DNA from 3 places in the Lacisediminihabitans sp. H27-G8 genome. Region 1 is predicted to be linked to each of the others. Evidence: predicted binding sites of a transcription regulator. Region 1 holds the regulator's gene; each other region holds the start of a gene.
What was found. The regulator HrcA, encoded in region 1, represses chaperone genes, less so after heat shock. The targets are predictions, from matches to a motif close to TTNGCACTCGNNNNNNNCGAGTGCNAA.
Positions count from the first base shown of each region.

Region 2: a site for HrcA is predicted at 4,710-4,736, ahead of groES (co-chaperone GroES). Genes of this name have one in related genera too.
Region 3: a site for HrcA is predicted at 1,916-1,942, ahead of groL (chaperonin GroEL). Genes of this name have one in related genera too.

Region 1 covers NZ_JAYLVL010000001.1:440,094-449,578, reverse strand. Annotated here, with positions in the region: gene VLI63_RS02105 (acyl-CoA dehydrogenase) at 1-816, shown strand, start outside; gene VLI63_RS02100 (DUF1990 family protein) at 909-1,577, shown strand; gene hemW (radical SAM family heme chaperone HemW) at 1,577-2,815, shown strand; gene VLI63_RS02090 (DUF4870 domain-containing protein) at 2,818-3,186, opposite strand; gene VLI63_RS02085 (DUF4870 domain-containing protein) at 3,243-3,611, opposite strand; gene hrcA (heat-inducible transcriptional repressor HrcA) at 3,853-4,875, shown strand; gene dnaJ (molecular chaperone DnaJ) at 4,894-6,000, shown strand; gene VLI63_RS02070 (16S rRNA (uracil(1498)-N(3))-methyltransferase) at 6,005-6,733, shown strand; gene VLI63_RS02065 (HIT domain-containing protein) at 6,778-7,134, shown strand; gene VLI63_RS02060 (PhoH family protein) at 7,124-8,173, shown strand; gene ybeY (rRNA maturation RNase YbeY) at 8,170-8,634, shown strand; gene VLI63_RS02050 (CNNM domain-containing protein) at 8,642-9,485, shown strand, end outside.
Region 2 covers NZ_JAYLVL010000002.1:151,416-160,900, reverse strand. Annotated here, with positions in the region: gene alr (alanine racemase) at 1-213, shown strand, start outside; gene tsaE (tRNA (adenosine(37)-N6)-threonylcarbamoyltransferase complex ATPase subunit type 1 TsaE) at 197-676, shown strand; gene tsaB (tRNA (adenosine(37)-N6)-threonylcarbamoyltransferase complex dimerization subunit type 1 TsaB) at 676-1,308, shown strand; gene rimI (ribosomal protein S18-alanine N-acetyltransferase) at 1,309-1,800, shown strand; gene tsaD (tRNA (adenosine(37)-N6)-threonylcarbamoyltransferase complex transferase subunit TsaD) at 1,797-2,849, shown strand; gene VLI63_RS05530 (hypothetical protein) at 2,949-3,401, shown strand; gene VLI63_RS05525 (THUMP-like domain-containing protein) at 3,486-4,685, opposite strand; gene groES (co-chaperone GroES) at 4,821-5,117, shown strand; gene rarD (EamA family transporter RarD) at 5,192-6,127, shown strand; gene VLI63_RS05510 (ABC transporter substrate-binding protein) at 6,173-7,435, shown strand; gene VLI63_RS05505 (ABC transporter substrate-binding protein) at 7,648-8,919, shown strand.
Region 3 covers NZ_JAYLVL010000002.1:21,288-30,772, forward strand. Annotated here, with positions in the region: gene groL (chaperonin GroEL) at 244-1,872, opposite strand; gene VLI63_RS04870 (DUF3048 domain-containing protein) at 1,998-3,038, opposite strand; gene VLI63_RS04875 (cold-shock protein) at 3,086-3,292, opposite strand; gene VLI63_RS04880 (LytR C-terminal domain-containing protein) at 3,409-3,978, opposite strand; gene VLI63_RS04885 (DUF3263 domain-containing protein) at 4,000-4,314, opposite strand; gene VLI63_RS04890 (DUF2332 domain-containing protein) at 4,407-5,369, opposite strand; gene VLI63_RS04895 (GNAT family N-acetyltransferase) at 5,370-5,828, opposite strand; gene msrB (peptide-methionine (R)-S-oxide reductase MsrB) at 5,899-6,321, shown strand; gene VLI63_RS04905 (nitroreductase family protein) at 6,329-6,874, shown strand; gene VLI63_RS04910 (DMT family transporter) at 6,861-7,820, opposite strand; tRNA gene VLI63_RS04915 (tRNA-Thr) at 7,885-7,958, shown strand; gene VLI63_RS04920 (hypothetical protein) at 8,107-9,201, opposite strand.

The sequences.
Region 1 (9,485 bases):
GGAGCCACCGTCGATTCGCCCATCATTGACTTCCCCGACGTGCGCCGCATGCTGATGACCCAGAAGGCGTATCTCTCGGCCCTCCGCCGTCTCGTACTGTTCAACGCAGTGCAGATCGACCTCAGCACCCACTCCACCGACGAGGCGGCCCGGGTGCGCGCATCCGAGATCGTTGGCCTGCTCACTCCGATCAGCAAGTCCTTCGGCACGGACCTCGGTGTCGAGCTCACCTCGCTCGCCCTGCAGGTCTACGGCGGCATGGGGTACATCGAGGAGACCGGCGCGGCCCAGCACTTCCGCGACGTCCGCATCACTCCGATCTACGAGGGCACCAACGGCATCCAGGCCGCGGACCTCGTCGGCCGGAAGCTCGCGGTGCGGAGTGGGGCATCCTTCCTCGAATTCATCGCGACCATGCGCGAGATCGACACAGAACTCGCCGACGCCGGGGACGCCTTCGAGACGATCCGGGTGCAGCTCCGCACCCAGCTCGACTCCCTCGAGGCGGCGACCGGATGGATGCTGCGCACCGGCCAGTCCGACCCGAACGCCGTGCTCGCCGGCTCGTCCCCGTACCTCCGCATGTGGGGACTCACCGTCGGAGGCTGGCTGATGGCGCGCTCGGCTCTCGCCGGCGAGGCCACCGGCGACGAGGACCTCGCCGACACCCAGCTGGTGCTCGCTCGCTTCTATGCCGAGCAGCTGCTTCCGCAGGCGGCGGGACTCTTCGGCGCAGCCACCGGGGGAGCGCGGGACCTGTTCGCGCTGGATGCCGACCAGCTCGCCGGGCGAGTCCGGAGCGGCTCGATCGGCTAGACGACTGTCCTCCCGGGGCACGTCGACGGGCGTGGCGCCGATAGAATTGCGCCATGCCCGCTTCAGCCGCCTCGACGATCCGGTTTCGTTAGATGCCTGCGAAGCTGCCGCTCTGGGAGCGGCCCGTCACCTACGCGAGCGTCGGAGCGACCCAGTCGGCCGACCTGCTCACCAAGTCACCCTCGGGCTATCGGCCGTTCCGTCAGCGCATGAGAATCGGCCACGGCGACGCGCGCTGGGACTACGCCTGGACCGAAGTGATGTCCTGGGGCATCCAGCGCAATAGCGGATTCCGTGTCGACGTGGCGGATGTTCCGGCCGCGGTCAGCGACCAGACCTACGTGCCCGTGGCCTTCGATGAGGCCGGTGCGCCGGTGGCGGACACGGTCGCCGGGGACGAGGTCGTGTTCGGTTCCGACGGCGCCCCGTTCATCGTGCCGGGCGACTCTGTCGTGCTCGGCATCCCCTTCGGACCGTTCCAGGTGACCGCACCAGCGCGGGTGGTCTACGTCGTGAACGAGTTGAATCGCCGGGGTTTCGCCTACGGCACCCTTCCCGGGCATCCCGAGAGCGGCGAGGAGTCCTTCATCGTGGAGCAGACGGAGGACGGATCGGTCTGGCTGGAGATCAGCGCGTTCTCGCGGCCGGCCAATGCGTTCTGGTGGCTGGTCTACCCGGTGCTCCGCTTCTCGCAGGCCTACTACACCCGGCGGTACTTCGAATCACTGTCCGGCGCGCTCTCGCCGACCACCGGGGCCTGATGCCGAGCGCGCTACCGCTCGCCGATCCGGCGCCGTCCGATGGCGCGCTGCCCGAATCCGTCACCGTCGGTGCCGCCGAACGCAACTTCGGGGTGTATCTCCATGTGCCGTTCTGCCGGGTGCGCTGCGGGTACTGCGACTTCAACACCTACACCTCCGACGAACTGCGCGGAGCCAAGCGCACGGACTATGCCGGCCAGGCGATCGCCGAGGTCGCACTCGCCCGGGACATCCTCGATCGAGCGGGGCTCCCGAGCCGGAAGGCATCCACCGTCTTCTTCGGCGGGGGCACACCAACCATGTTGCCGGTCACCGATCTCACCGCGATGCTGGCGGCGGTCGACCAGACCTGGGGGTTGGCGCACGGCGCGGAGGTCACGACCGAGGCGAACCCCGATTCGGTGGATGCCGCCTACCTCCGTTCCCTCGCCGATGCGGGTTTCACCCGCGTGTCTTTCGGCATGCAGTCGGCCGTGCCGCACGTGCTCGCGACTCTCGAGCGCACTCACGACCCCGAGCGGGTGCCGCTCGTGGTGCAGTGGGCCCGCGACGCCGGACTGGAGGTGAGCCTCGATCTCATCTACGGCACGCCGGGCGAGTCCCTCGACGATTGGCGAGTGTCGCTCGAGCACGCCATCGCCCAGCATCCGGACCATCTCTCCGCCTATTCGCTCATCGTGGAAGACGGCACGAAGCTCGCGCGGCAGATCCGGCGCGGCGAAGTAACGCAGCCCGACGAGGATCTGCAGGCAGACATGTACGAGCTGGCGGACGAGTTGCTCGGTTCCGCCGGCTATGGCTGGTACGAGGTGAGCAACTGGGCGCGCGAGTCATCGGGAGACTTCGCCGAGCACCGGTCGCGGCACAACCTCGCCTACTGGCAGGGTCATGACTGGTGGGGGATCGGTCCCGGGGCGCACAGCCATGTCGGCGGGGTGCGCTGGTGGAATGTGAAGCATCCCGCGGCCTATGCCGACAGGATCGGCGCCGGTCTGTCTCCCGGTGCCGGGCGAGAGACCCTCGACGACGAGACCCGACGGGTGGAGAGTGTGCTCCTCGGCACGCGGATTCGGGAGGGACTGGTCATCGCCGAGCTCCCGGCGAGTGCACGCACCGCCGTTGCCGGGCTTATCGGAGACGGACTCGTGGACGGGGCATCCGCCGTCCGTGGTTCGCTCGTATTGACCCTGCGGGGACGCCTGCTCGCCGATGCCGTGGTGCGAAGGCTGCTCGAGTAGCCCTAGGCCGAGATGAACTTCACCGCAACTGGGTAGGTGTACCACTCGCCCCGGTTGGCGGCGATCGCGGCGATGATGCTGAACACGATGTCGAGCACGGCGACGGCCAGGATGATGATCGCGCCGACGAACAGCCAGAGGGTGAACAGTCCGACGACGTAGCCGAGAAGAACGGTGAGTTGGAAGTTGAGAGCCGTGCGGGTGTGTTCGCGAACGAACGGACCGCGGTCGCGCAGTACCAGATAGCCGATCAGTGCCGGCAGGAAGTGGAAGAAGATCCCGCCGAGGTGAACGAGCATCGCCCAGAGTTTCTCGTCGCTCGGGCTGAATGGCGTCGGCGTCTGGTAGGGGTTCGGCGTGGTTTCTGACATGCGCCCATTAAACACACAAGCCCGGCCGCGCGCGGCCGGGCTTGTTGCGGAGTTGACTACTTGATGAGGCGGATGGCGAAGGGGTAGCGGTACGCGATACCGTCCTTGGCCTTGGTGAAGCCGATGATCGAGAAGATGATCGAGACGATCGCCGCAGCGAGAGTGATCAGGAATCCGATGACGATGACGCTCAGGATCGATCCGACGATGTACGCCGCCACCATCGTGATCTGGAAGTTCAGGGCCTCTTTGCCTTCGCTGTTGGTGAAACGACCGCGGTCCTTGAAGACGAGCCAGATGATCAGCGAGGGCAGGAAGCCGATGATTCCCCCGAGGTGTGCGAACGACGCCCACTGGCGGTCCTCAGCCTCGGTGAGGGGCGCAGCCGGTTGCGGTGCAGCCGGCGTGGAGAGGGGGTCGGTCATGTGCAGAGCCTTTCGGTGAGCGGATCGATCCTGCGAGCTGGCAAGGAAAGACTTCGGGCGGTGTCTCGCTCGGCCCTCGGCTGAGGGCACTGCACGAGCACATGCATAAGGTAGCGCCCTCCTCGCCATGCATGCAATGCCTTCGTCGGGGTGTGTCACGGTACAATTGGCAGTCTGAACACGCGAGTGCCAAGTGTGGGCAGGGTGAAGCAACAGTGGCGGCGAGAGCGGGGTGGTGAGCATGGTGTCGGAGCGAGGCCTCGACGTGCTGCGCGTCATCGTGCAGGACTACGTCGCATCCCGCGAGCCGGTGGGATCCAAGTCGATCGTGGATCGCCACTCGTTCGGAGTCTCGGCAGCCACCATCCGCAACGACATGGCGCTGTTGGAAGAGGAAGAGCTCATCGCGGCGCCGCACACCTCGTCCGGTCGCATCCCCACCGACAAGGGCTACCGCGTCTTCGTGAACCAGCTAGCCGATCTGCGACCGCTCAGCCCGGCACAGCGCACCGCGATCGAGACCTTCCTCGGATCATCCGCAGATCTGGACCAGGTGCTCGGGCGTACGGTGCGGTTGCTGTCGCAGCTCACCAACCAGGTCGCGCTCGTGCAGTACCCCTCGCTGTCGCGCTCGCGCATCCGTCACGTCGAACTCGTCCGCCTCGCCTCGTCTCGCGTCATGACCGTGCTGATCACGGACACGGGCCGGGTGGAGCAGCGCTTGCTCGACGTCTCGGACGAGCTGGAGGAGGGCTTTCTCTCCCAGCTCGGATCCCGGCTGAATGCCAGTCTGGGCGGCCTCGGGCTCGCGGAGGCCGCCGAGAAGCTGGCCCAGCTGCCCGAGCAGTTTTCGCCGGCGGAAGCCCCGGCCGTCGGCCGCATCGCCTCCGCACTCATCGAGCAGGTCCTCGCCAACCGCCACGATCGGCTGGTCATGGCCGGAACCGCGAACCTGGTGCGCACCGAGGAAGACTTCAGCGGCAGCATCTACCCTGTTCTCGAGGCGATCGAGGAGCAGGTGACGCTGCTGCGGCTGTTCGGCGAGATGGAACCTGACCAGAACGGCTTCTCGGTGTCGATCGGCAAGGAGAATGCCTCCTTCGGCCTGGGGGAGACCTCGGTGCTGACCACCGGTTACGCCACCTCCGGTGGGGAAGTGTCACGCCTCGGCGTGATCGGCCCCACCCGCATGGACTATTCGAACAACATCGCGGCCGTGAGAGCTGTCGCCCGCTACCTGTCCCGCCTGCTCGGCGAGGACTGAACACCAAAGGGAATTTGATTGGCTGACCACTACGAAGTACTCGGTGTCGACCGCAGCGCGACGACCGATGAGATCAAGAAGGCGTACCGTCGCCTCGCGCGGGAACTGCATCCCGACGTGAACCCGGGGGCGGATGCCTCGGAGCAGTTCAAGCTCGTCACGCACGCCTACGACGTGCTCTCCGACTCGCAGCAGCGCCAGCAGTACGACCTCGGGCCCCAGACCGGCTTCGGTGGACAGGGTGGGCAGGGCTTCGGCGGCTTCGGCGACATCTTCGAGTCGTTCTTCGGCGGCGGGCAGACCCGCGGGCCACGTTCGCGCCGCGAACGCGGACAGGACGCCCTCGTGCGCGTGGAGGTCGACCTCGCAGAGATCATCTTCGGCACGACCCGCGACATCGAGGTGGACACCGCAGTGCTCTGCGAGACCTGCGACGGCTCCTGCTGTGCGCCGGGGACCACCCCGGTCACCTGCGACATCTGTCACGGCAGCGGGCAGATCCAGCGCACCGTGCGCAGTCTGCTTGGCAATGTGATGACATCGAGCCCGTGCGGCACGTGCCGCGGCTATGGCACCGTGATCCCCAACCCGTGCCCCACCTGCCAGGGCCAGGGTCGCGTTCGGGCCCGCCGAAGCATTCCGGTAGACATCCCGGCCGGGGTCGACACCGGACTTCGCCTGCAGATGCCCAACCAGGGTGAGGTCGGCCCGGCCGGTGGCACTTCCGGTGATCTCTACCTCGAGATCAAGGTGCGCCACCACGACGTGTTCAGCCGCAACGGTGATGACATCCTCGCCACCCTCGAAGTGCAGATGACGGACGCCATCCTCGGCACCAAGACGACGCTCAAGACGCTCGACGGCGAGGTCGCGGTCGACATCCGGCCCGGCACCCAGAGCGCCGAGGTCATCACGATCAAGGATCGCGGTGTGACCCACCTGCGTGGTAGCGGCCGAGGTGACCTCAAGATCGGGGTGCAGGTGACGACCCCGGTGAAGCTCAGTCACAAGGAGCAGGACCTGATCAAGCAGTTCGCGACCACGCGCAGGGCGGCGGCTCCGACGCTCACGCACTTCCAGCAGGGGCTGTTCCAGAAGCTGCGCGACCGGTTCCTCAACATCTGATCGCATGGCCCACTTCTACCTGAGCGAGGAGCTGGCCTCCGCGACCGTCGGTGACCGGATCACGGTCGGGGGAGCGGAGGCGCGGCACGCCGTCACGGTGAGCCGCATCGCCGCGGGCGAGTCGATCTCGATCGGCAACGGAGCGGGCCTGATGATCTCGGGCACGGTGGTCTCTGCGGAGCACACCGAATTCGTGGTCGAGGTTTCGACGGTCGTCGACACCCCTCCGGCCTCGCCGGCGATCTGGCTCGTCCAGGCGCTCGCGAAGGGTGACCGCGACGAGCAGGCGGTGCAGCAGGCCACCGAGCTCGGGGTCGATGGGGTCATCCCCTGGTCTGCCCAGCGCTCGATCGTCAAATGGGAGGGTGCGAAGGTGCGCAAGGGGCACGACCGCTGGAGCGCGATCGTGCGGGAGGCCAGCAAACAATCGGTTCGGTCGTGGGTACCGGAAGTGGGCGATCTCGCCTCCCTCTCCGTGCTCGTCGCGCTGGCGAAGGTCACACGGATGCTGCTACTGGAGCCCACCGCCCCACTCGCCCTCAGTGCACTCGAGCCCGACGACCGGGACGTGGTGCTCGTCGTCGGGCCCGAGGGCGGTATCTCGCCCTCGGAGCTCGCCCGGCTCGAGGCCGCTGGCGCGACATCCGTGCGGCTCGGTGGCACGATCCTGCGCACCTCCACCGCGGGTCCTGCCGCCGTCGCGGTGCTCAATGCGCGGATCGGGCGCTGGTAGCGAACGCTCATCCGCGGGTCGGCGGCGTCGTTTACCCTTGGAACATGTCGACTACAGCCGAACCTTCGCTCTTCTCGCGCATTGCCGCGCGCGAGATCCCGGCGGATATCGTCTTCGAGAACGAGCGGATCATCGCCTTCCGGGACATCGCCCCCAAGGCGCCCGTGCATCTGCTCGTGGTGCCGAAGACCGCGGAGTTCGCCAACGTCACCGAACTGGCCGCAGCGGACCCTGCACTTCTCGCGGAGGTCGTCGCGGTGGCGCAGCAACTCGCGGACGAGCACTGCGACGGTCAATACCGACTCGTCTTCAACACCGGTGCGCAGGCCGGACAGACCATCTTCCACGTTCACGCCCACCTTCTCGGTGGAACCCTCACCGAAGGAACCCTTGGCCAGTAGCGATCTCACAGCACCGACTCCCGAAGAGCGGTCCGCGCAGCATGTCGTCATCCGTGTCGATGGGGTCGCGATGGTGCGACTGCTCGGCCCGCAGGATCGGCTGCTGAGGACCATCGAGCGGCAGTATCCGCAGGTCTCCGTGCTCGTGCGCGGAAACGAAATCACCCTGGACGGCGATGCCCGACAGGTCGCCGCCGCAGCGCGGCTGGTAGAGGAGCTGGTGCTGATGGTGCGCAGCGACCGTGAACATGGAGAGAATGTGCTCGACGAAAGAAGCGTCACCGAGTCCGCGAAGATGCTCGCGAGCGACCAGCGGGTGAGCCCGGCCGAGCTGCTGAGCCAGGCCATCCTCACCAGCCGGGGCAAGAGCATCCGTCCGAAGACCCTCGGGCAGAAGGAATACGTCGACGCGATCGACGAGAACACCATCGTCTTCGGCATCGGCCCGGCGGGCACCGGCAAGACCTATCTCGCGATGGCGAAGGCCGTACAGTCGCTGCAGCGTAAAGAGGTCGAACGGATCATCCTCACCCGGCCAGCGGTCGAAGCGGGTGAACGCCTCGGCTACCTGCCCGGCAGTCTCACCGACAAGATCGACCCCTACCTTCGCCCGCTCTACGACGCCCTCAACGAGATGATGGATCCGGAGGTCGTTCCCAAGCTGCTCGCCGCCGGCACCATCGAGGTCGCCCCCCTCGCCTACATGCGCGGCCGCACGCTCAACAACGCGTTCATCGTGCTCGACGAGGCACAGAACACCACTCCCGAGCAGATGAAGATGTTCCTCACCCGGCTCGGACACGGCTCGAAGATGGTGATCACCGGCGACATCACCCAGGTGGACCTGCCGGCCGGTGCCAGCGGCCTCCAGCTCGTGACGCGGGTGCTCGACGAGATCGACGAGATCCATTTCTCGCGCCTGACCAGCGAGGATGTGGTGCGCCACAACCTCGTCGGCCGCATCGTCGACGCCTACACCAAGTACGATGCAGAGCGGCAGGCACAGCGCTTCGACCGGGAACAGGGGGGTCGATCGTGAGCATCGAGATCAACAACGAGTCGGTCATCCCGGTGGATGAGGTTGCGTTGCAGCGACTGTCCATCTATGCGCTCGACCACCTGCACGTGCACCCCGACGCCGAGCTCGCGATCGTGCTCGTCGACGAGGGAGCGATGGAACAGCTTCACCTCCAGTGGATGGACGAGCCCGGCCCCACCGATGTGCTCAGCTTCCCGATGGACGAACTGCGGCCGGGCACCGAGGAGTCCATGACTCCGGCCGGCCTCCTCGGCGACATCGTGCTCTGCCCGCAGGTCGCTATCTCCCAGGCGGAGACCGCGGGGCACAGCCCACTCGACGAGATGTTGCTGCTGACCACCCACGGCATCCTGCACCTCCTCGGTTTCGATCACGCCGAACCGGACGAGGAAAGGGAGATGTTCGGCATCCAGCGCGAGATCCTGGCCGGATTCGCCCTCGCCGAGCGACGATCGAAGTAGTCTCGCCATGATTCCGCTCTTCGTCAGCGTGGCTGCCCTGCTGGTGATCTTCGGCGGACTCCTCGCCGCGGCCGACGCCGCCCTCAGTGTGTTGTCGCGCGCCGACCTCCTGGAGATCGCCTCGACCTCACGCGCCCGGAAATCCCTCGTCGCAATAGCGGCGGATGTCGGGGCGCACGTGAACGCCGTCAACTTCATGCGGGTGGTCGCCGAGACCACCGCCGCCGTGCTCGTCACGCTCGCGTTCGCCTACGTGTTCACCGAATGGTGGTGGGCGCTGCTCGCCTCCGCGTTCATCATGACCGTCGCATCCTTCGTGCTCGTCGGGTCCAGCCCGCGCAGCGTCGGAAGGGTTCACGCCCGTGCGGTGGTGCGGGTGAGCGCGTGGACGGTGCACGCGATTCGCCTGTTCCTCGGTCCGGTGGCCGCCGCCCTGGTCGCGATCGGAAACCGGGTGACTCCGGGCAGGACCGCGACCTTCTCGTCGGAGGAGCAGCTGCTGAGCATGGTGGATGAGGCCACAGAGCTCGACGTGCTCGAGGAAGACGATCGCGAACTCATCCACTCCATCTTCGAATTCAGCGACACGGTCGTGCGTGAGGTGATGATCCCGCGTACCGACATGGTGACGATCGACAGTGACGAATCGATCGGCGCGGCGATGGGGCTCTTCCTCTCTCGTGGCGTCTCCCGGGTGCCCGTGATCGGGGTGGATGTCGACGAAGTGATCGGCGTGCTCTACCTGCGGGATGTCGCCCGGCTGAGCTACGAGCGCCCCAAGGGGCTCGACACGGTGACTCTCGACTCGCTCGTACGCCCCGCCCTGTTCATTCCCGAGTCGAAGAAGGCGG
Region 2 (9,485 bases), on a different contig from region 1:
TACCGGGTCGCCGGCCGCGTCGCGATGGACCAGTTCGTGGTGGACGTGGGCGACGACGAGGTCGCGGTGGGCGACCGCGCGGTGCTGTTCGGGGATCCCGGGACCGGGGTGCCGTCCGTGGACGACTGGGCACGAGCCGCCGACACCATCAACTATGAGATCGTCACGCGCCTCGGCGGCCGGATCGAGTGGACCTATGCAGCTAGAGATTGACACCCCGGAACACATGGCCGAGCTCGGGGCCCGTCTCGCCCTCGAGCTGAAGGCCGGCGACCTGGTTGCGCTCAACGGCGAGTTGGGGGCCGGGAAGACCACCTTCACCCGTGGTCTCGGCGAACAGCTCGGTGTGCGGGGATCGGTGACGAGTCCCACCTTCGTGCTCGCTCGCACGCATCGGCGGCTCGTCGAAGGCGCCCCCCTCGTGCACGTGGACGCCTACCGGCTCGGTAGTGCGGCCGAGCTCGATGATCTCGACATCGACTGGTCGGCGTCGATCGTGGTGGTCGAATGGGCGGCCGGGATGCTGGACGGTGTCGCCGAACACTGGATCGAGATCGACATCCGCCGGCCGACCGGCGCGGGTGCCGACGTCGCGGACGGGGACGAACCGGTGGAGCCGCGGATCGTCACCATCACCGGGCACGGCGCACGCTGGCGCGACCTTAGGCTGGACTGATGCTGCTCGCCATCGACACCTCCGCCGGGACGAGTGTCGCCGTGGTCGACCGGGACCGAGGCATCCTCTCGGAAGTGAACGATTCCGACACCCGGCGCCATGCCGAGGTGATCGGCGAAGCGATCCTGTTCGCGATCGAGCGGTCCGGCATTGCGATCGACCAGCTCTCCGGAGTCACCGCGGGCATGGGCCCTGGTCCGTTCACCGGCCTGCGGGTGGGGATCGCCGCCGCCCAGGCTTTCGCCTTCGGGGCGTCCCGTCCGCTCGTGCGTGTGGTGAGCCACGATGCGGTCGCCTGGGGTCACTTCGCGGCGGGCAATACGGGCCCGCTGCTCGTCGTCACGGACGCCCGTCGACGCGAGGTCTACTTCTCCGCCTACTCCGGCGTCGATTCGGTAGGACTTCCGGTGCGCGCGCAGGAACCGGGACTGTGCCGCCCCGATGAGCTGTCCCTGGCGGTGGCGGATTATGAGGACTACGAGCGGATCGATGCGGCCGAGGTGTCCGCCGCATCCGCCGGTCTGCTCGCCGAGGGCCTGTTCCTGCACAAGCGTGCCTTCGCCGGTGCTGAGGCGCTCTACCTGCGGGCACCGGATGCCACGGTCTCGGCCGGTCCGAAGCGGGTGAGCTGAGTGAGCTGGCAACTGCGTGTCGCGACGACGGAAGACCTCGCCCGCATCATGGAGCTCGAGACCGGCACATTCGGCACCGACGCCTGGTCGAGTGACGCGATGCTCAGCGATCTGCGCAATCCGCAGTGCTATTACCTCGTGGCCGACAGGCTGGGATTCCCGGGAGAGCTCGACGGTTACGCCGGGCTGTTCGCCCCCCGAGGTGCCCTCGAGGGAGACATCCAGACCATAGCCGTGGCAGAGACCGCTCGCCGGGGAGGGCTCGGTCGAGCGCTGATGAACGCGCTGATCGGCGAGGCACGCAAGCGCGGCGCGAAAGAAGTGTTCCTCGAGGTGCGCGCAGACAATCCTGGTCCCAAACGCCTCTACGACAGTCTCGGATTCGAGGAGATAGCGGTGCGGGTGGGCTATTACCAACCGGACGGCGTGGATGCGATCGTGATGCGGCTCGACGTGCCAGAGCCCGTCACTCGACCGGCGGTCGGACAGTGACCGGCGGCCCTCTCGTGCTGGGCATCGAGACGAGCTGTGATGAGACCGGGATCGGCATCGTCCGCGGCACGACCCTGCTCGCCAACGTGATCGCCTCCTCGATGGACGAGCACGCCCGCTACGGGGGAGTCGTGCCCGAGATCGCCGCCCGTGCCCACCTCGAGGCGCTGACTCCGGCCCTGACGGCGGCGCTCGCCGGGGCCGGAGTGACGCTCGCCGAGCTCGACGCCATCGCCGTGACCAGCGGGCCGGGCCTTTCCGGTGCCCTCATGGTGGGTGTCGGAGCGGCAAAGGCGCTCGCTGTCGCCCTCGACAAGCCGCTCTACGCCATCAATCACCTCGTGGGGCATGTGGGTGCCGATGTTCTGCGAGACGACGGCACGGACATCGAGCTTCCGACCATCGCACTGCTGGTGTCGGGTGGTCACACGTCGTTGTTGCACGTGCGCGACCTGATCTCCGATGTCGAACTTCTCGGCGAGACCATCGACGATGCCGCCGGCGAGGCTTTCGACAAGGTGGCTCGTCTGCTCGGGCTGCCCTATCCCGGTGGCCCGCAGATCGATCGGGTGGCGATGGGCGGTGACCCGAAGGCGATCCGTTTCCCGCGCGGGCTCAGCCAACCCAAAGACATGGCGAAGCATCGCTACGACTTCTCCTTCTCGGGGCTCAAGACCGCCGTGGCGCGCTGGGTGGAGCAGAAGCGTGATGCGGGCGAAGAGGTGCCCGTGGCGGATGTCGCGGCGAGCTTCCGTGAGGCGGTCACCGATGTGCTGCTCACGAAGGCGGTCGCGGCCTGCCGGGACCTCGGCGTACCGCGGCTGCTGCTCGGCGGCGGAGTCGTCGCCAACGCCCGGGTTCGAGAGGTCGCGGCGGAGCGCTGTGCGGCTGCGGGAATCGAGCTGCGGATCCCCCCGCTGGCCCTCTGCACCGATAACGGAGCGATGATCGCGGCCATCGCGGCAAGGCTGATCGAGGCCGGCCACGGGCCTTCCGCCCTGTCGTTCGGGGCCGACTCCACCTTGCCGGTCACGGTCATCCAAGCCTGACTCGAGCGCCGGGCTCACCGCAACGCTGTTTGACATGCCACCACGGCGGTGAAATGCTGTGAATCGCCTGACCCAGACAACGTTCTCAAAGGAGCAACCATGACTGACCCCGACAACGGCGCCGTGCCGCCGGTACCGCCGCCAGCCTCGCCCGTGACTCCGCCCGTCGCGCCTCCCGTGATGCCGCCGGCTCCTCCGGCCGGGGACGGCTACACGACTGCCCCTCCCGCCTATGCCGCTACGGGTGTCGTCGGCCCCAAGAAGACCCTCAGCCTCATCGGAATGATCGCGGGAATCGTCGGTCTTCTCGGTTTCTGGGTCGTCTTCATCCCGATCGTCGGGTCGGTGCTGCAGCTCTTCATCCCCGGCGCCGCGCTGGTGCTCGGAATCCTCGGTCGCAAGCGCGAAGGTCTGCCGGCCAAGGGATTCTGGATGACCGCGATCATCACCGGAATCGTCGGCCTGGTCATTGCGATCATCGCCCTCATCGGCTGGATCGCCCTCTTCGCCATCGGTGGCGCCAACGGCGCCTTCGACTCGAACAACTACTAGTCGCACGCTTTCGACCGTCAGGGTCCGTCTCCTTCGGGGACGGGCCCTTTGTCGGCTACCGGCCGATGCCGGGGTGCCGAGTCATCAGTCGCGGAAGGTGACTCGCTCGCACAGGAGAGCGGTGTGCCGACCCGCCACGCGGGTGAGCACCAGTGTCGCGGACTGCGGGCCGTGGAGGGAGAGCTTGCGCCGGAAAGCCGCTGGATCGACATCCACTCCGCGCTTCTTGATCTCGAGCGAACCGATGCCCCGTGCAGCCAGCTCCTTCTTCAGCCGACGTTCGTCAAGCGGGAAGGTCTCGACCACACGGAAGCACGCGGCAAAAGGCGTCTCGATCGCGGTCTCAGAGGTGAGGTAGGCGATGCCGTCGCTCAGCATGGTCGCGCCGATGCGCCGGCCGAGGTCGCCGATCAGTCGGGAGCGGATGACCGCCCCATCGGGCTCGTACAGGTAGCTGCCGAGCGTGCCGGTCTCGACATCCGTGCTGTCGCCGGTGGAGGCGAGCTCCGCGGTGCCGTGCTCGCCGATCACGAGCGCGGAGCGGCGGATGCCCGGGCGCGCGAGGCTGCCGAACCAGAGCCCGAGCTCGACCACGTCGCGATCGACGGACACCCACTGCGCCTCAGCCTCTGGCGGGATGAGGTCGCGGTCGATCCCGGGTCCGAGTTTGATTCCGGTGGGCAGCCGGTCCGCGATACCGAAGGCGAAATCGAGCGTCGGCGAATAGTCGGCGGGGTCCGAGAGGCGGGAGGTGTTCTGGTGGCCGGCGGTGCGTCGGGCGGGGTCGAGGTAGACCCCGTCGAAGCCCTCGAGATCGAAGGTGGTCACGTCGGCGTGCTCGACGGTGGCATTCGGCCAGAGTGCGAGGTTGTAGGCGGCGATCGCCGCGGTCACCTCATCGAGTTCGACGGCGGTCACTTCGAGATCCAGCGAGGCGAGCGCGAGCGCGTCGCCCCCGATCCCGCTGCCCAGGTCGGCGATGCGCAGGAGCCCTGCGGCCTGGAACCGCCCGGCATGAAGGGCGGCTACCCGCAGACGGGTCGACTGCTCGAGCCCGGCCTCGGTGAAGAGCATCCGCCCGGCGAAAGGCCCGAACTTGGCCGCTGCCTTTGCGCGCAGCTTCGACTGGCTGAGCACCGCTGCCACGAGGCCGGGAGAGTGGCCGGCCCGACGGAGGTCGTTCACGGTCTTCAACAGATCCGAGTTCGACTGCCATTGGGGCAGCGAATCCAGCAGCCTCAGGCCATCACTGGAGAGCAGTTCGACGAGCTCTGAGGAATCCATCGACCCACCGTACCAAGCCGTCGATTGGCACTCACCTTGCAGGAGTGCTAACGCGCGGCTAAGCTACATCTGGCACTCTCCTCAGGAGGGTGCTAACCCTCCAGATTTCGAAGTACTTCAAGAAAGAGGTCAACCGTGGCAGTCTCCATCAAGCCGCTCGAAGATCGCATTGTCATCAAGCAGGTCGAAGCCGAGCAGACCACTGCATCCGGTCTCGTCATCCCGGACACCGCGAAGGAGAAGCCCCAGGAGGGCGAGGTCGTCGCGGTAGGACCGGGTCGCATCGACGACAACGGCAACCGCATCCCCCTCGACATCGCCGTCGGCGACAAGGTCATCTACTCCAAGTACGGTGGAACCGAGGTCAAGTACGGCGGGGAAGACCTGCTCGTGCTGTCGGCTCGCGACGTGCTCGCGGTCGTCACGCACTAAGACCACTTCTTCACGAAGGGCCCATTCCGATCATCTCGGAATGGGCCCTTTCTCTTTTGTGCCGTAACATCCCCATGATGCCCAGCTCGCGATCCCCCGAACAGTCCGCGGAACGATCGGGTGTGGTGATGGCCGTCGCGGCCTATGCGCTCTGGGGCATCCTGCCGCTCTACTTCCTGCTGCTTCAGCCCTCTGGCGCGTTCGAGATCGTCGGCCTGCGCATCCTCTTCTCCCTGGTGTTCTGCGCGATCATCATCACCGTCACGCGCAAATGGCCGGCGCTCGTCGCGATCCTGCGCCAGCCGCGCATCGTCTTCACGATGGGGCTCGCCGCGGTCTTCATCTTCGTCAACTGGCAGGTCTACGTCTTCGCGACGCTCGATGGCAAGGTGATCGAGGCATCCCTCGGCTACTTCATCAATCCCATCGTCACGGTTCTGCTCGGGGTGATCTTCCTGCGTGAGAAGTTGCGGATTGCGCAGTGGATCGCCGTGGGCACGAGCCTCGTTGCGGTCGTGGTGCTCGCATTCAACTACGGGGCATTGCCGTGGATCTCACTCGTGCTCGCCTTCTCCTTCGGGCTGTACGGGCTCATCAAGAAGCGCGTGGGCCCAGCCGTGGATGCCGTGAGCGGTCTCACGCTCGAAACGGCCTGGCTCGCACCGGTCGCCATCGTGCAGCTTGCGGTCGTCGGCAGCAGCGCCGGGCTCACCTTCGGCACCGTGAGCCTCGCCCACACGCTTCTCCTGGTGAGCGCCGGGGTCGTCACCGCGGTTCCGCTTCTGCTCTTCGCGGCCGCCGCGCGACGACTGCCTCTCGTCTACCTCGGACTCACCCAATACCTGGCGCCGGTGCTCCAGTTCGTGGTGGGCGCCTTCGTGCTGGGGGAGGACATGCCGCCCGCGCGCTGGATCGGATTCGCCCTCGTCTGGGTGGCGCTCACGATCCTCACCGTCGACATCTTCGTCTCGGCGCCCCGGGCCCGTCGCGCCTCGCTGCCGGCCCAGTGACCGAACTGTAGGGTTCGACATACCCGATCTACCCGAAGGGCCATCATGTCGCGCTCCCGAACGCTTCCGGCTGCCGTCTCAGGAGTCATGCTCAGCCTTGCGCTCGTGTCCTGCTCTGTCGCAACCCCGACGCCCGATCCACCGGCCCCGACGGCATCCTCGACCGCGGCACCTTCCGGCGACGGTGTACTGCGCATCGGCACACTCTTCCCCAGCACCGGCACGCAGTCCTACCTCGGCGGCGCGCAGGCCGGGGGAGTCGCCGTAGCCGTCAAGGAGATCAACGATGCCGGTGGCGTGCTCGGCAAGCCCGTGGAAGTGCTCGCACGCGACTCCGGCGATGTGTCCACTGCGACGATCGAGGCGTCGATCTCCGAGCTCGTGACCGCGAAGGCGGATGTGCTGATCGGGCCGTCGTCATCGGTGTTGGCCGAACGGGTCATCCCGAAGCTCGTCGCGGCGAAGCTGCCGATGATCTCGCCCGCCGCCACCTCGGTTCGCCTGAGTTCGGTGGCATCCGGTGGCTATTTCTTCCGCACGATCGGCTCTGCCTCGCTCGAAGGGGACGCCCTCGCGAAGACAATCGGAGGGGGGAAAGCCCGCATCGCGATCGTGTACTTCGATGACGACATGGGCCGGGCGGTACTCGGCACGATGCGGGCAGCGCTCGCGGCATCCGGAGGCGTGGTGGGCGTGCAGAAGATCGATGCGGCAACGAAGGACCTGGCGCCCGTCATCGCCGCGGTGAAGAGCTCGAAACCAGACGACGTCGTCTTCGTGAGCCCGTTCAGTGCACTGGCGCAGAACACGGCGATGATCACCCAGCTCACGGGGGCGGGATTCGGCGGGCCGAAGCTCTGGCTGACCGGACAGAACACCGCGGACTACTCCCAGGCTGTGCCGGCCGGCACCCTGGCAGGCGTGAACGGCATCCTCGAGGGGGCGCAGCCGACTCCCGCCTTCGCCGCGCGGGTCGCGGCCCTCGCACCGGCGGTCACCGACCTTCAGTACGCCGAGGAGTCCTACGACGCCACGATTCTCGCCGCCCTCGCGGCGACGGTCGCCACCGATGCGAGCGGCGCGGCGATCGCGTCCCACCTGCGCGAGGTGTCCGCCGGGGGAATCGAGTGCACTACCTACCGCGAGTGTGTCGATGTGTTGAAGACCTCTTCCGACATCGACTACGACGGGATCTCGGGGGCCACCACATTCGACGCCAACGGCGATACGAGTCCCGCGCACTTCGGGCTCTACCGCTATGACCCCGCGGGCCGCTTCGCGCGGGTCGGAGACATCCTGGCCGGCTGACGCCGCTCTCGGCAGAAGACGGCGTGCGTCGCGCCGAAAACGGAGCTTTTCGACCGGAGAACGATCTCGACGTAACGGAAAGTAACGATTCGGCCGTGTTACGTGGCTGTAACACGCACGTATTGTTTCGGGACCTCCGGGGCAATACCTTCGATAGCAGTGCAGTACCCCGTATTGTCACGTCCTCATCACAACTCAACGCAAGGAGCATCATGAGCGTTTTCGCGAAGGCTAAGGCCTCCCGCTCACGGGCCCTCAAGTCCACCATCAGCGGTATCGCGATCCTCGGTGTCAGCGCGCTTCTTCTCAGCGCCTGCGCATCGACGGGCAGCACCACCTCTGGCGGCAAGGACCTGAGCCTCAAAATCGGCAGTATTCTCCCGCAGACCGGAACCCTCGCGGTCCTCGGCCCGCCCGAGATCGCCGGGGCCGATCTCGCCGTTCAGGACATCAATGCGGCCAAGGCGGGGCTCAAGATCTCCGTCACCCACAAGGACTCGGGTGACACGACCACCGACATCGCTACCCAGTCGGCGACGGCGCTCCTGGCCGATGGTGTCTCGGTCATCATCGGGGCAGCCTCCTCTGGCGTCTCGAAGACCTTCATCGACCAGGTCACCCAGGCCGGTGTCGTTCAGATCTCCGGTGCGAACACCTCTCCGGACTTCACCAACTACGCGGATGACGGCTACTACTGGCGCACCGCCCCGTCCGACGTTCTCCAGGGCCGCATCCTCGGCAACAAGATCCTGAAGGACGGCGCGACCAAGGTCGCCATCCTGTACATGAACGACGCATATGGAACGGGCCTCGAGTCCAACGTCAAGAAGGCCCTCACCGCTGGCGGAGCAACCATCGCCGGTGAAGAGATCTTCGAGCCGGCGTCCACCGACTTCAACAGTGCGATCACCTCGCTGCTCGCGACCAGCCCCGACGCTCTCGTGGTGATCTCGTTCGACGAGATCAAGACGATCGCGGAGCAGCTCGCGGCGAAGGGCTTCGACTTCAAGAAGTTCTACGGCACGGACGGTAACTACGGAGTCATCGGCGCGAAAGACACCAATGTCGACATCGCCGGCGCACAGTTCACCAACCCCGGCGTCGAGGCGACGAAGAAATTCCAGGCCGACCTCCAGGCTCTCGTCAAGAAGCAGGGGGCGTCCGAACTCGGTGTCTTCAGCTACGCGGCAGAGACCTACGACGCCGTAGTGCTTTCAGCTCTCGCGGCTCTCCAGGGTGGCGCGACCGATGGTGCGACCATCAAGGCGAACCTGCAGTCGGTCTCTGAAAAGGGAACGAAGTGCACGACCTACGCCGACTGCGCCAAGCTGATCGCCGACAAGAAGGACATCAACTACGACGGTCTCTCCGGTCCGATCACGTTCGACAAGAACGGCGACCCGACCGAGGCGTACGTCTCGATCTACAAGTACGCGACGGGTAACACCAACGCGTTCGAGCAGCAGGTCTACGGCAAGCTGTAACTGCCGCTAGCTCAGCTATGCGAAGGGGTCTGGCCGAGAGGTCGGGCCCCTTCGTGCGTGTGGGTGCAGGTAGGCCCGGTGCGCGGGGACGGCGGAGGCGACTGGTGGCGCGGGTGGGGGCTGCACGGCGTGCGGGGGCCGTAGGTGGCGAGATTGGGCTGAGGCGGGGTTCCGCGAGGCATGTGGGGGCTGTGTGGGGCGTGTGGTGACCGTGCGGGGCCGCGTAGCGCCGCGGGGTCGGGCGTGGACGCTGGGGGATCTGCGGGCCACACAGGGGCTTCCGGCGCGGTCGCAGCCTCGCCTGGCTCGGCCCCTCGCCCGGCTCGGCCCCTCGCATCCGCAGCTGCGTCCGCAGCTGCATCCGCAGCTCGCTGCTGTCGACGGCCGCGCATCGACTCGGGAGATGTTGCGACCTGTGGGTGTCGCCAGCCCGCAACAACTCCAGGGTCGATCTGCCCGTTGCCCGCCGAGCGCACCACAACCTCGAGTTGCCCATAACGGTTCTTCCCGGACAGTTGTTACGACCGAAAGTGGCATCTCGGTGACTGGACATCGGACCGGAGAGC
Region 3 (9,485 bases), on a different contig from region 1:
CAAACCGCTGGCCACCGCCCCCGAAGGAGCACTTACTGACGAGTCGGCCGGGAGATGGCCCAGCTGTAGCTAGCACTAGCCCATCGACCATCCGCGAACAGTCGCAAACTGTCCGCGAGATCGGTCGGTCGAGCGTCTTGTGACGGATCGCTGAGGCAACCTGGTCACCGCCACACACGACAGCAGGGCGCCTCCCAAAGGAGACGCCCTGCTGTCTGGTCGTTCTTGCCGTGCTGGCGGGACTTAGAAGTCCATGCCGCCCGACGGGTCGCCCATCGGTGCTGCAGCCTTCTCGGGCTTGTCAGCGACGACGACCTCGGTGGTGAGGAACAAGCCGGCGATCGACGCTGCGTTGAGCAGGGCCGAGCGGGTGACCTTCACCGGGTCGTTGATTCCGGCGAGGAGCATGTCGACATACTCACCGGTCGCGGCGTTGAGGCCGTGTCCGGTGGGCAGGTTGCGCACCTTCTCGGCGACGACACCGGACTCGAGACCGGCGTTGAGCGCGATCTGCTTGAGCGGGGCGTCCACGGCGACCTTGACGATGTTCGCTCCGGTCGCCTCGTCACCCGTGAGACCGGTGAGGGCCTCGGAGGCGAAGGCGATTGCGCCGGCCTGGATGAGGGCGACGCCACCACCGGCGACGATGCCCTCTTCGACGGCGGCCTTCGCGTTGCGAACGGCGTCCTCGATGCGGTGCTTGCGCTCCTTGAGCTCGACCTCGGTCGCGGCTCCGGCCTTGATGACCGCAACGCCACCGGCGAGCTTCGCGAGACGCTCCTGGAGCTTCTCACGGTCGTAGTCGGAGTCGGTGTTCTCGATCTCTGCACGGATCTGCTTGACGCGACCGGCGATGGCCTCGGCGTCGCCGGAGCCCTCGATGATCGTGGTCTCGTCCTTGGTGACGACGACCTTGCGGGCACGGCCGAGCAGGTCGAGGGTGGCGTTCTCGAGCTTGAGTCCGACCTCCTCGGAGATGACCTGGCCACCGGTGAGGATAGCGATGTCCTGCAGCTGAGCCTTGCGACGGTCGCCGAAGCCCGGAGCCTTGACGGCGACGGACTTGAAGATGCCACGGATCTTGTTGACGACGAGAGTAGCGAGAGCCTCGCCATCCACGTCCTCAGCGATGATGAGGAGCTGCTTGCCCGACTGGATGACCTTGTCCACGACCGGGAGGAGGTCCTTGATGTTGGAGACCTTGGAGTTGACGATCAGGATGTAGGGGTCTTCGAAGACCGCTTCCTGGCGCTCCGGGTCGGTCACGAAGTACGCTGACAGGTAGCCCTTGTCGAAGCGCATGCCCTCGGTGAGCTCGAGCTCGGTTCCGAAGGTGTTCGACTCCTCGACGGTGACGACACCCTCCTTGCCGACCTTGTCGATCGCTTCCGCGATGAGGGCGCCGATCTCGGGGTCCCCGGCAGAGATGGAGGCGGTGGCCGCGATCTCCTCCTTGGTCTCGATCTCCTTGGCACCGGCGACGAGGGCGGCGATGACTGCCGTGACGGCCTTGTCGATGCCGCGCTTGAGGCTGATCGGGTCGGCGCCGGCCGCGACGTTGCGCAGTCCTTCGCGCACGAGGGCCTGGGCGAGAACGACGGAGGTGGTCGTGCCGTCGCCGGCGACGTCATCCGTCTTCTTCGCTACCTCTTTGACGAGCTCCGCACCGATCTTCTCGTACGGGTCGTCGAGTTCGATCTCTTTGGCGATGGAGACACCGTCGTTCGTGATGGTGGGGGCGCCCCACTTCTTCTCGAGTACGACGTTGCGGCCGCGCGGGCCGAGGGTCACCTTGACGGCGTCGGCCAGGATGTTGAGGCCGCGCTCGAGGCCGCGACGGGCCTCCTCGTTGAAAGCAATGATCTTTGCCATGTGTGTTTTTCGTCCTTCCGGGACGTCATGTAAGCAACAGCTATTGGCACTCTCAATAAGGGAGTGCTAAATGATTCTGGCACTCTCCCCCTGAGAGTGCAAGTGAGCTTCGGGGTCGTGCAGCTCTAGCCGGGAGCGACGACCGAGACGGATCCCGCCGAGGGAACCAGCTCGATCCAGGTGTTGCCGACGGCGAGGAGCACTGGTGCCCCCGCGTCATCGGCGAGATGGATCGGATCCGTCGCCGATGCCTTGGTCCAGCTCGCGTGAACGGTGCGCCCGCCGGAGGAGATCCAGGCCTCACCCGAGCCGATCAGGTTGGTCTTTGGCACGTTCTGGTCGGTGGTAACCGTGACCCGCATGACGACGACGTTCGTGGTGGAGAGTTGCGCCCCCGCGCTGTCGAGGTCGGGGCCGGTGCCCTGGGACCGGAGGAAGACGGCCTTTGTGGCATCCCACGTCCAGCTGCCGGTGGTCACACCGGAGAACGCGTAGCTGATCGCAGCCGTCGGGGTCCCGGCCGTGGCCGCGGTCGACGCGGGGGCGGGAGCGTACTGGAACTGCTGAGCCGGGGCGGGGATATCCGCGTGCTGGGCGAGCAGCTCAGGGGCCTTGACGAGCACGTTGTGGGGCGCCGCCTTTGTCGGGGTTCGGAAGAAGGTGCTCGCCGTGTCCGCCTGGCCGTGGATGGCGTTGTACACGGGTGTCTTGCGCATGAGGTCGATGAAGCGTTGCTGGCCGCCGGAATAGCAGATGATGCCGCCGAGTGGCGAGACGATGTCCGGATCCATCGGTCGGATGGAGCGCACGGGACCGATCAGAGCGGGGATGCTGGATTGCCAGACTGCGACGTAGCGGGTGAGACCGCCCTCGACCAGTTCCTGGTAGACGAGGTCGGTGCTCTCCAGGCCGACCTGCGGTCGCGCGGAGGGCAGGTTGTCGATCTTCGCCGCGATCGACGCATGGTCGAGGGATCCCGCGGGCACCGTCGTTCCGCGCAGTGGCGCGATCGAGGTCGGCGGCGCCGTGACCGTCGCTGTGGGGCTCGGGGTCGGGCTCGCCGACGGCTTCGCCTTCTGCGTAACGCAACCCGACATCGACAGGCCGAGCCCGATTGCGAGAGTCAGCGAGAGTAGTGCGCGCACCCGTGCCGGCGTATCCCCCATGCGCACAGAATAGCCGCGCTCGGGGGCGACGGCCGGGCCATTGGACCCTACTGGGCCAGGCGCACCGATTCGGCCTGCGGGCCCTTGTTGCCGGTGCCGACCTCGAAGGTCACTTTCTGCCCCTCTTCGAGCACCTTGTAGCCACCCATGTCAATCGCGGAGTAGTGGACGAAGACATCCTGCCCGCCACCTTCTTCCGTGATGAAGCCGTAGCCCTTTTCAGCGTTGAACCACTTGACGGTTCCGTTCGCCATCGAATACTCCCTGTGTTTCGCCTCCGGCTGCCGCTGTCAGCAACCAATCCCAGATAGTAATGGCGATTCGGGCAAATCGGAACGAATTAAACCTCAGCGAAACACGGGGCGGCGGATCAGCCTGCGGGAAGCTTGTAGTCGCTGCCGAGCACCACGGTGATCGGCGATCCCGGGTAGGCCGCCGAGAGCCGGATTTCCCCGATCTTGAGCGACAGCACCATGGCCCGCGCCGCCGCTTCGTTCGCTGCGTCGCCGTAGTAGACGACGGTCTTGGTGATGTCGGTGGATCCGGCATTCGTGCGCGATCCGATCTGCTCGGATGCTCCGGCCCAGCCCTGCTTGACGAGGTCGTTCCCGGCAGCGGTCGCGAGTCCCTTGGTGGTGGTGCCGTTCAGCACGGTGATCGCCAGTGCGGGATCGATCTTGGGCGTGATGGTCGGCGTCGGAGTGGGAGTCGGCGTCGGGCTCGCTTTCGCTGTCGCCGTCGCCGTCGCGAACGGGAGGTCGATGGTGCCCCGGATGACCGCAAGGCCGAACAGTCCCGCGGCCACCAGCACACCGGTGGCGAGCGCAGCCCAGGCGAACGCGATCCATCCGCGGCCCCGCTGGGGAGCGGAACGGTGCGCGCCGGTGCGCAACAGGTCGTCAGGCACGCTGTCGAAGCGGTCAGTCGATGTGTTCGCCATCAGTTCTTTTCGTCGATTCGGTTACTGGGATGTGGAGTCGGCGGTGCCGAGAACCCGGGCGGATCGCGCGTCGGTGCGGGCATCCCGCAGTCGCTGCAGCCGTCTCACCAACAGGGGATCGAAGAGGATGGCTTCCGGCAGGTCGAGCGCCGCGTTCAGCAATTGATAGTACCGGGCCGCCGGAAGGTTGAACTCCGCTCGGATTGCCGCCTCTTTCGCCCCGGCATGCGACCACCACTGGCGTTCGAACACCAGAATGCTCTGTTCCCGGGCGGGAAGGGCCGCGATCTCCGGGGTCGCTGAGGGCGTGTCAGACCGCTCGGATGAGGCTGGCACAGGTTCTCCCTCCGCTCTGCGGCAATACTAGGGCGGCCTTGCTGTGTGCAGCCGGAGGCACCGCCCGCGCCGCGAAGATGGGCCGAGACCGCCTACGGCGTGGCGATCCAGTCGAGGGACTGGCCGTGCGCTCCCGTGAAGGCGAGCGGGACCTCATCGAGGGCGAGCACGAACCGACCGTCGGATCCCCCGTCGTCAGGCAGCGCCGCCCGCACGGTAGGCAAGCCGCGCACCCCCTCGAGCGAGATCCAGCGGGTGTCGAGGGCGCGCACGACGTCCACGAACCGCATCCGCTCTGCGAAGGGCAGGTAGACGAGCACCGCACTCGTGATCACGACGAGGGTCGCGCCATCCGGGGCCTCCGCGGCGAGAGACGCCAGTTGCGAGGCATCCCCCCGCACCACACGAGGCGGGTCGGTCGCTGCGATGCGGATGGAGGCCCGCAACCGTGCGCGGCGCTCGTGCTGCTCCGGCCAGACCAGCGTCTCGAGCCAGCGCGTGTCGTCGGCGTCCTCCACATCGAGCGGACGGAGGTCGATGCCCGCGCGCCAGACGACATCCGGCACCTCGGTGGGGCGGGGCATGTTGCCCGTCGTCGCACACTCGAGCAGCACGGTGCTCGGCCCGACGGGTGGATCGATCGCCGCCCCGCCGTCGTAGGAGTAGCTGTATCGGTCGGGGAAGAGGCAGAGGCCGGCGCTCGCCCCGACTTCGAGCAGGGCGAGGGGGCCCGGGACGAGCGCAAGGGCGGGCAGAAGCGACGCGCACCGCCGCGCCTCATTCGTCTGGGTGCTGCGGGCCAGCGCCTCGAGCTCGACCTCGGACCAGTGCTGCAGAAGCCAGCCGCGCAGGCTCGGGTAGTCGGCCTCCGGTGCCCCGAGCAGGCGAGCGCAGGCGAAGATGAGATTGGGTTGCCGCTTCTGCAGGGGCAACTCGTCGATGAGAGCGATCAGCGTCGGGTCATCCGCCACGCCGAGCGCCCACTCCTCGTAGATGGCCGACTCGCCCCGCGCTTCGAGCTCGCCGAAACCCCGGTACCAGGTGGCGGTGTCCATTCAGCGCCGTGCGCGGTACATCGAGATATGGGGGATGCCGGCCTCGATGTACTTGTCGCCGAAGGACTCGAATCCGAACTTGGCATACAGCGGGGCGATGTAGTCCTGGGCGTGCAGAAGCATGGACTCGTGACCGTGCTGCTCCATCACCCGGCCCACGAGGAGCTGCGCCAGGCCTTCGCCGCGACGATCCGCGCGCACGACGACCCGCCCGACGATGTGGCGGGCGTCGAGATGGGTCGCTTCGGCGTCCACGAGCACGCGCAGGTAGGCGGCCGCGCCCGAAGCATCCGCAATCCAGAGGTGCTCGGTGGTCGCCTCCTGGTCGCGATTGTCGAGTTCTTCCTCATCGATGCGCTGCTCGACGAAGAAGACGTCGGTGCGAAGCTTGAGTACGGAGTACAGCTCCTCCAGTGTGAGTTGACTCCACGATTTCTGGACGATGGAACATTCGGGCATACTGCCGAGTTTAATGAGAGGCGCACTGAGTTTTATCGGATGCGCACTGAGGCACCGGAAGGAACCGACCATGAGCAAGAACACCGACAACACGCAGTACCCCGTCGCCAAGAGCGATTCGGAATGGCGAGCAGAGCTCGACCCCACCCGATTCTCCATCCTGCGTGAGGCGGCCACGGAGCGCCCGTGGTCGGGAGCACTGCTCGACGAGAAGCGCGCCGGGGTCTACACCTGTGGCGCCTGTCACGCCGAGCTCTTCGCCAGCAACACCAAGTTCGACTCCGGATCGGGATGGCCCAGCTTCTACGAGTCGGTCAACCCCGACGCCGTGATCCTCAAGACCGACAAGAGCCTGTTCATGACCCGCACCGAGGTGCTGTGCGCCAACTGCGGTTCGCACCTCGGGCATCTCTTCGATGACGCCTACCAGACGCCCACCGGCGACCGGTACTGCATGAACTCGCTGTCCCTCGAGTTCAAGGAAGAGGGCTAGAGCCCCGATGTCGCTACTGGATGCCGTCAGCCGCCGCCGCTCGCAACCGAAGGTCACCGCTGACGCACCCAGCCACGCCGAACTGCTGCCCCTCGTGGCGGCGGCGTCCTCCGTCGCCGACCACGCGGCGCTGCGCCCCTGGCGCCTCATCGAACTCCGCGGGGCTGCGCGCGAGCGACTCGGCGCGGCGTTCGTCGAGGCGAGCGGCCTGGAGGGCGCGGATGCCGCGAAGCTCGCAGCCAAGCCGCTGCGGGCATCACTGCTGATCGCCGTGGTCGAGGCAGTGCAGCCCAGCCACAAGGTGGCCGACTGGGAGCAGGAGGCGGTGGCAGCCGGTGTCGCCCACACTCTCAGCCTGTTGCTGGATGACGCGGGCTGGGGCGTGATGTGGCGCACCGGGCACCTTACCCGCTCGCTTCCCGTGCGCGTGATGCACCACCTGGCCGACAACGAGCAGCTGCTCGGCTGGCTTTATGTCGGAGGACGTGAGCACGGCGAGAAGGCCGGCGAACGCAAGCCGTTCCCCGCCGAGGAGTACCTCAGCGCACTCTGAGCGCCCGGGACGGGATCGCGGCGATCGCGACGGCCACCAGGGTGAGCAGCGTGCCGATGACGGTGGAGGTCACCACCGTCTGGCCGGCGGCGGGCACAACGAGATCGAGCACGAGCGACATCACCAGCTGTCCGGCGACCGAACCGAGACCGAGAAGCAGCACTCCGGTGACCCGCACCACGACGACCGCTCCGCCGATGAAGATCGTGCCGATGAGTCCGCCGAGGTAGAGCACGGGGGTGGTCGGCATCCGCTCGGGAAGGCCCACGATCGCTTCGTGGATCAGGCAGGCCACGAGAAGCACCGTGGCACCGACCAGGAAGTTCATGAAGGTGGCGGTGAGGGCGGATCCGGCAACGCGTCGCACCTGGCCGTTGACCGCCTGCTGGAGGCCTACCGCCAATCCCGCGGCGAACGGCAGCAGCAGCATCCAGGCCGGGATGTCGCCGCCGAAGCCCGCCGAGACCGCCACACCGACCGCCACGAGAGCGAGCGCCGAGCCGAGAAGCCGGGTGACCGTGATCGCGGCCGGGGGCGTGTGGCCGATGCCGTTACGGTCGATGGCGAGTCCACTGATGGTCTGGCCGCAGACGACGGCCACGGTGAACAGTGCGACACCCAGCACCGCGCCGGTGATTCCCTGCGAGAGCACGAACAGGGCGCCGCCCGCTCCCCCGCACAGGTACCACCACGGTGTGGTTCCCTCGCGGACGGAGGCGAACGCCTTCGAGAGCCCCCGGCGGCCGGGCGCCCACGCGGCGAGCGCGACGACGAGGATGACGAGGCCGGAGCCGAAGGAGATGACCGCGGCGAGATAGCCGTCGGAGAGCGCCCGGCCCAACTCCCCGTTGACCCGTGACTGGGTCGCGGTGAGAACGCCGACCAGCACTGCGCCCGCGACCCCGATGGCGACGGCCGACCGGGAGTGCGCAGGTTCGGTCGTCATTGGTCCAAGGTTATCGGCAGCGGCACCCCACTCTGCGCACGCCAAGTAATATGAATACCCGTTCGCCCCCTTAGCTCAGTTGGCCAGAGCACCGCTCTTGTAAAGCGGGGGTCGTCGGTTCGAATCCGACAGGGGGCTCTCCACCGGTGTTCCAGTAGCGCCGTCTGCGGCGCACATCGAGACCCCCGTTAAGGCGCAAAAACAGGATTCGGGTGAGACAGAGGCACGATATCGCACCGCCGGACGGCGTGAGCTGCCCGGCGGCCAACCGCGTTCTAGTTGATTTTCACGTCGATGCCTGAGCGATTCCGGCGATAACACCGCACACGATTGCCAGGCCGTAGACCGCGACTCCAGCAACAAGTACTCGACTGACCGGGGTCCGAAGCCGCCGACCGGGCGCGGCGATAGCGTCGATCGCGGGGCCATCGAGACGGTCGTCCGCGTATCGCCGAGTCTGGCGCAGTGTCTTGGCTCCGAGCGTCTCGACGATGCGATCGGCGCGTTCATAGGTCAACGGTGAAAGCATGTCGAACGGTTTGTGGGAGTAGACAAACATCCAATCGTCCACGACCTCGACATCAAAAACCGCGGTCTCGTCGATCAGCAGCGCCATCAGGTCGGGTGTGAAGACGTAGAGAGCGTCTCGTTCATAGGCGATCGGCGCGTAGAGCGTGAAATATTGGCCGAAGTCTCCCTCCAATGGCAACACCTGATGCTTTGTGAAAGTGACGGGCAGGCGAGTACCGAACAACTTTTGATTCAGTCTCGATTGCATCACCATGTTGGGTACTTTGCGGTCCAGTCGAATGGCGAGGTAACCCCACTCGGGGACTTGGCGCGGGCCGATGTCGCCGACGTAACGAAAATTGCCGATTTCTACATGACGACTGCGATCGAACCGCATCACGTTGAAGCTTCGACGTGCCTCACCCTGGTTGAAGATTGTCCCCGCGTAGCGTGGATTCGTTATTCGAGGATGGAAGACGATCTCGTTCTGTTCGGCGAAGGCGGAGAGTCGAAACCATGTCTTCCATGGCGCCGCCGACACAACGTCCCGCCGAAAGATCTCCCAGAAGAACAACAGAATACGCCCGACCAGGGCTGCGAGGACACCGGCGATCACTCGAGTGAATATGGGGCCGACGAAGATCCCAGCGAGAAGCACGAACTGCACCGGAATGGTCGCAAGCGCCAGAACCGCCATGAAAATAGCTACCGGCAGGGCCTGCCTGAGATCTCTGCCCGCGATCGACTCCAACTCCGAGCCGCGCGAAGCCCGCTTGAATGCGCGAAGCATCTGGGGATCCGGTGCTGATTCCAGCGCCCCGTAGTTGCGCGGAGGTGCGACAGAGTTGTCTTTATCTCGAGTCCACGGCATGACTGAATACTGGCACGGAGAGCCAGAGGCCACGAGACACAGCCCTCGTCGCCCTGCTCCCGATCTTCAGCGAGAAATGCTGAGCGTCGGCGAAAAGTGTCCAACTCCATCGAGAATTGCGGAACTCCGCTGGATATCAGCACCGTCGCACCTCAGGTGACCGGTCCAATTCGCCCATCTCAGCGGGGTCGTCGGTTCGAATCCGACAGGGGGTTCTCCACCGGTGGTGGACGAGCGCCGTCTGCGGCGCCTATCGAGACCGCACCTTCCGCCAGGCTCGGCGC